Thermocoleostomius sinensis A174: one gene and its partner. The protein of the gene in region 1 interacts with the protein of each later gene in a pairwise test. Links are inferred from orthologs where the notes say so. Each region holds a gene or a part of one and is shown on either strand. Other genes may lie near its edges. The genes, in order: pheT and secD.

What was found.
Region 2: the proteins of pheT (region 1) and secD interact in binary tests that used the Escherichia coli proteins (3 or more experiments, as listed by UniProt). The link is inferred for Thermocoleostomius sinensis A174 from one-to-one orthologs.

Annotation. Positions count from the first base shown.
Region 1 is NZ_CP113797.1:2,494,436-2,497,802, reverse strand. The notes cover bases 37-3,077. They hold pheT (phenylalanine--tRNA ligase subunit beta), read left to right. Parts: upstream 37-340; coding sequence 341-2,815; downstream 2,816-3,077. Other genes in these bases: OXH18_RS10795 (peptidase M15A), read left to right, coding at 37-182. Outside these bases: more of OXH18_RS10795, read left to right, coding at 1-36; OXH18_RS10785 (DUF3616 domain-containing protein), read left to right, coding at 3,141-3,367.
Region 2 is NZ_CP113797.1:1,742,168-1,745,303, forward strand. Bases 55-2,864 are described here. They hold secD (protein translocase subunit SecD), read right to left. Parts: upstream 2,260-2,864; coding sequence 850-2,259; downstream 55-849. Other genes in these bases: secF (protein translocase subunit SecF), read right to left, coding at 55-853; OXH18_RS07600 (proton extrusion protein PcxA), read right to left, coding at 2,356-2,864. Outside these bases: more of secF, read right to left, coding at 1-54; more of OXH18_RS07600, read right to left, coding at 2,865-3,136. UniProt on the Escherichia coli protein: Part of the Sec protein translocase complex. Interacts with the SecYEG preprotein conducting channel. SecDF uses the proton motive force (PMF) to complete protein translocation after the ATP-dependent function of SecA.

The DNA of each region.
Region 1 (3,367 bases):
GAGCACTCGATCGACGTCATGAGCTTGGCGATGCCATTGAATTCTACTGTGATGGTTTAACTGGCAACCAGATTTATTATGCCCTCGACCCTTGGTGGCCGGGTGGACTCGGCCGCTATACCCAGTACCCGCTGCTTTGTTATCTTGACTGTCGCCACGATCGGGTGCGTTGGACGTGGTAACAGAGCCGCTTGATGGCACAGCCCTCCTTGCTTCACGATTCAGCTAAAACTTCATTCCTTGCTTGATCCGTCATCCTTCCTGATAAGGATAGAATGGTGAAGTTGACGAAACGTTACGTTAAAACCTTCTACTTTGACTGAGGAAAGAAAAGCGGGCAATGCGCATCTCTTTGAACTGGCTCCGAGAACTGGTAGATATTACGATCGCCCCAGAAGAATTAGCCGATCGACTGACGATGGCTGGCTTTGAAGTCGAAGAGATTGAAGATCGCCGCGCTTGGGCCGACGGGGTGGTCATTGGAAAGGTACTGAAACGGGAACCTCATCCCAATGCGGATAAGCTAAGTGTGTGCACCGTGGATATTGGAGCCGAAACGCCCTCCACGATCGTGTGCGGTGCGGCCAACGTGCGTGCCGATGTTTTTGTTCCAGTGGCAACAATCGGCACCTACCTGCCCAACATTGACTTGAAGATCAAGCCGCGTAAACTGCGGGATGTCCCCTCAGAAGGGATGATTTGTTCGCTGGCTGAAGTCGGCTTAGCTAAAGAATCGGAAGGCATTCACATTTTTCCCCACGCAGATTTACCCGTGGGTAGTGATGCGCGTCCATATCTGGGTTTAGACGATGTGGTGCTCGATCTGACCTCTACGGCCAACCGAGCCGATGCTCTTAGTATGGTGGGAATTGCCCGGGAAGTAGCAGCCTTGACGGGTGCCCAATTGAAATTGCCGATCGTGCCTGACGTTCTGGTCAAATCCGCAGGGAAGAATCTAGCAATTAAAATTACCGAGCCGCAAGCGTGTCCCATTTACATTGGCACTAGCATCACCGGAGTCACGATCGCGCCGTCTCCTCTATGGCTTCAGCAGCGATTGCAGGCAGCCGGGATTCGCCCCATCAATAACGTTGTTGATGTCACCAACTATGTGCTGCTGGAATGGGGACAGCCGCTTCATGCCTTTGATCGCGATCGGTTGCAAGCCGTTGCAGGTGGCAAAACTCTGACAATCGGCGTTCGCTTTGCTCGATCAGGAGAAACCTTAACCACGTTAGATGGTCAGGAACGCACATTGCAAGAGCAAGCCGTGCTGATTACGGCCAACGACCGACCCGTGGCCTTGGCGGGGCAAATGGGCGGTGAGGACACAGAAGTCGGTGCTGATACAAAAAATTTGGTGCTGGAGGCGGCTATTTTCGATTCTGTCACCACCCGACGTTCGGCTCGATCGCAGGCTTTGCGTACGGAAGCCTCGACCCGCTATGAACGGGGGGTTAATCAAGCAGAGTTGGAGATTGCTTGTCGCCGGGCCCTGCAATTGATTACGGAACTGGCCGGAGGAACGATAGAAACGCAAGTCATCGCTGACCATCGCCCTGATCAAGCTTTGACCAGCCGCACGATCGAACTGCGCCTAGAGCGAATCAATCAGATCCTGGGGCCCATCTATCTACATGGCAATCCTCAAGCTAATGGGTCTACTCCTTCCGAAGAAGACATTGGCGAACTGCAAGCGGGCGATGTGGAACGGGTGTTGACGGCCCTCGGCTGTGAGTTGCTGCCCGCTGAACAGCCCGGTGATTGGAGCGTCACCATTCCCCCCTATCGCTATCGAGATTTAGAACGAGAAATTGATCTAATTGAAGAAGTGGCACGGCTCTATGGCTATGACAACTTCTGCGATACATTGCCAGGCAAAACCGAGGCAGGCTATTTGCCGGATGATCAATTAGCGTTGCGTCAAATTCATGCGGCATTCCGGGCGATCGGATTAACCGAAGTGATTCACTATTCACTGGTGAAGCCAACCGAAGAAAATCAAGTGTCGTTGGCCAATCCGCTGTTCGTAGAATATTCAGCGTTGCGCACCGAGATGTTGACAGGGTTAATTGATGCGTTCCAGTACAACCTAGAGCAGGGCAACGGACCCCTGAATGCGTTTGAGATAGGACGGGTATTCTGGCGCGAAGAAAATGGTTTTTATGAAAGCGATGTAGCGGCTGGTATCATGGGCGGCGATGCTACGCGGGGGCGTTGGGTGCGGGGTGGTCGAGAACAACCCCTATCCTGGTTTGAAGCGAAGGGGAGGTTAGAAAGTGTGTTTCAACGGCTGGGCCTGACGGTGGAATATCAGCCCGATCGCCGTAACCCCATCCTGCATCCAGGTCGTACAGCGTCGCTGTGGATCAATGGCGATCGATTGGGCACGTTCGGACAATTACATCCTCAGTTTCGGCAACAGCGTGGCTTACCCGATGAAGTCTATGTATTTGAATTCAATCTAGATGTCATGCTGGAGTCAATGATTCAAGAGGATAGCTTGGCGTCCCTCTTCCAACCCTTCTCTGCCTATCCTGCTTCCGATCGCGATATTGCTTTCTTCGCACCAGTGAAATTCTCAGTAGCAGAAATTGAGCGATCAATTCGACAAGTAGCAGGAACGCTCTTGGAATCGGTGGAACTATTTGATGAATATCGCGGAGCCAATGTGCCTGCTGGAAAGCGCAGCCTTGCCTTCCGGTTAGTCTATCGAGCAGTCGATCGAACGCTTACCGATGACGATGTGGAACCCGTGCATCAAAAAGTGCGAGAAGCATTGGAAGAAAAATTCCAGGCAGAATTGCGCAGCTAAACTGTTCGCTTTTTGATTCCCTTTGTCGGTAAAAATGAAATCACCTACTTTTACTGCAAAAGTGATCTACTTTCATCCTCTTGACTGTTTCTTTAAAAGCAAGCTTTAGGGATTGCTTCTGCAACGAGGCAGTTGCTAGAGAGGATAGACCGATTCAATGTAATCACCCAAAAGGGTGATGTGATTACCAAGGGGCTTTAGTAAAGTAGAGCTTACCTGATATACCTAAGCAGTTTGTCCACCCGGTAGGTTATACGTCTGCCGGGTTTTTTGTCGGCTCAGTGTTCAGTTCAGTATTCGGCTCATTGTGTTCAGGAGGGGTGGCATGTCGGTAGGAGCACTATTGCATCAGGTTATTTTACGCTTTGACCGCGATCGGTTTCACCAAGATTTGTCAACGGCTGCTTTTGCCAATGGATATCTCTGGACAGCTTCCGACGAGGAAAATGCGATTGTGCGGTTGGCGACGATCGACGATTGGACAGTTGGCAATTCTGTCAGTTTTGAACTAAGTACCCTGCTGGCTGATTTTGATGATGCAGTGGGTGAGGT
Region 2 (3,136 bases), 750 kb from region 1 along the record:
AGGCTCCCGCAATGAATCCGACAATAAGCGCTAGGGCAAAGAACTTGAGAGTATCTCCACCCAGTAGAAAAATAGCGACGAGCGGCAAGATAGTGGTGAGGGTGGTGTTGATGGAGCGGGCTAGGGTTTGATTAACGGCATCATCGACCGTATTCTCAATCGATCGATCCGGGTTAAGCTTGAGGTTTTCTCGGATGCGATCGTAGATGACGACTGTATCGTTCACCGAAAAGCCCACAATAGTCAGGAGTGATACTAAAAATAGGCTGTCTACCTCAATGCCGAGCAGCAAACCCAGAATAGCAAACACGCCAATGGTGACAAGCACATCATGCAGCAGTGCCACGATCGCAAACACAGCGTAGTCTGGCTGGAACCGAAAGCTGAGGTAGACCATGATGCCCACAAAGGAAACGATCAGAGCGATCAAGCCAGCAGACAAAATCTGTCGCCCCAGCGTAGGACCTACCGAATCAATCTGGGTTTGTTCAACGTCGAATGGGCCGATCGCTTCGTTAAGATCGGTTTGAAGTTGCGATCGCTGTTCGGGCGTCAAGTTGGTAGTACGAATTGAGAGTCCGTGTTCGTCCAGCACTTGAATGCTGCTATTCTCTAGGCCCTGTCTCGCTAAGACCTCTCGCACTTCACTAGCAGCAATTGGTTCGTCGCAGTTGCCCGGCTGAGTGCAGTCTAACTCCAATTGCAGGCGGGTTCCGCCCACAAATTCCAGGTTGGGTCGCAGCGGGGACCCAATTTGCTGCCAGGAGATCAGCATGGCTATTAACCCGATTAGGATAACGAAGGACGAGATCGCCCACCACAGCTTTCTCCGTCGAATAACTTGCAGTTTCATGATGATTTCTCGGTCTGAAGGGAAGCAGACAACTTAGGACTGAATAGAGACGGTTTCCGTAAGGCTGGAAATCCCAGAACAAACAACAGCAGCGTGCGGCTACAGGTAAGCGCTGTAAACATACTGACCACAATTCCAACGGCTAGCGTGACTGCAAAGCCTTTGACCAGTCCAACCCCTAACCAAATCAAAGCACCGCAGGCAATCAAGGTCGTTAGGTTGCCATCTAAAATACTGGAGAAGGCGCGGTAAAATCCAGCTTCGACCGATCGATACAGGGTTTTGCCCGCCTGTAATTCTTCGCGGGTACGTTCAAAAATTAACACATTGGCGTCTACGGCCATGCCAATGCTGAGAATGAATCCGGCGATGCCAGGGAGCGTGATCACCACCCCCAAAATATTGAACAGGGCCAGCGTGAACAGAGCATATAACATCAGGGAAATATCGGCGATTAAACCGGGGAGGCGGTAATACACCACCATGAAGATCAACACCAGCACCAGTCCCGCTAGACCCGCATAGATACTGCGGCGGATGCTGTCTTGTCCTAACGTAGCGCCAACGGTGCGGTTTTCGATAATTTCGACGGGAACTGGCAACGCTCCACCGCGTAACTGAATGGCTAAATCTGCTGCTTCTTGAGTAGTGAACTGGCCAGAAATGGTGGCTTGTCCGCCGGTAATTCCAGTTTCAGCGTAGCGGACATCAACCGTGGGCGCACTCAGCAGGCGATCGTCAAGGAAAATCCCCAGCGTTCGGCCGGTTCCTGCTACGTTTTTGGTAATTTCAGCAAACTTCTCGCCGCCTTCATTGTTAAAGGATAGATTCACGCTCCAGGTGCCACTGCTAGCATCATAGGATTCACGAGCATCCTGCAACATATCTCCCGTTAGCCCGGTTTTGTCAAACAGAGCGGCAATGGCTGCTTCACGGGTTTGCAAGGCCTGTTGGTTGGCTTCAATCGCCTCTGTATCCCCGCTTGCTGCCAGCCTTTGCGCTTCAGACTCAAATTGCGATCGCAGGTTCAATTCCACCGGAAGTTGAGCTTCGGTGCCACGCCGTTGTTCTCGAAAGTCAAGCTGGGCCGTACCGCCCAATACTCGTTCAGCCTGGGCTGGATCACTGACCCCCGGCAGTTGAATAATCAACTGATCTTGCCCTGCCGTTTGCACTTGGGCTTCCGACACCCCAAGACCATTGACCCGATTTTCGATCACACTTTGAACCGCTGCCAGTTTATCGGGGGTAATGGTTGGTACGGCTTCAGTAGGTTTGACCTGAAGCGTCAGTTGAGAGCCGCCCCGCAAATCTAGCCCCAGTTGAAGGGGAACCGTGACCAGCACGGCGATCGCCCCGATTGCCAAAATCAAAATTAGTGCAATGAGTGAACGTTGTCTGCCCATAGTTGTAGCCGCTGCAACAAACGCTATGATAGCGAGATTTGCCCCTAAGTGATGAGAGCAACCGCCGGATTCTCTCAGAAACCAGCCCGACTAATTTTATTCGTTCATATTTTTATAGGTTGCTACGGCTGATGGAGAAACGCGATTAAGATATCGGAAAATCCAATACTTAAAAATAGTGTCTAAAATCACTGGAAATGTAGCAATAAACAAAAAGATAAAATCTCGGTTAGCAGGCAGTCCAAAATGGCGAGAGACACCTTCTAGTAGGACTTCCCAACCATGAGGCGAGTGGAACCCCACAAACATATCGGTAAATAAAATAATTACAAATGCCTTGGCGCTATCACTGAGTCCATAGATCATTTGATCCATAAAGGACTTCAGGACTTCGATCTCCTTGCGGCTACTGATCAGCACTAGAAAAAATGCTAACAACCCAAAAATATCGGAAAAGACATTTTTGATGGCATCTCCGCTAATTTCTCGAAACTCTTCTTGAAGTTCTCTGGCTTTTTCTCGCACTTGTTCATTAATTTCCGCGTCCGATTGTGGTTCTGCTTCACCAATTAAAATTTTAAACCGCAAGCGTTGCTCAAATTTTTGTAGTTCTGCCAATGCTTCCTCCTCCATTTCATCATTCAGGAAGATTCTGACCTGAGGAGCATCTCTGCGAAATTGATCAATCAGCGGGCCGACCACAAAACTCTTCGTAATCTGCTGGGTTAGCAATGGAATAATAATTAAAAACAACACCAGCCGCATCGAAATAATCGTTCTAGCCTTCGATCGACGAAAATCTCGAACTACTTCTTGCTCCGCATCTGGGTCTAATTCGCGTTTAATTCGATCGACAGTTTCTAAAATTGATCGCGGC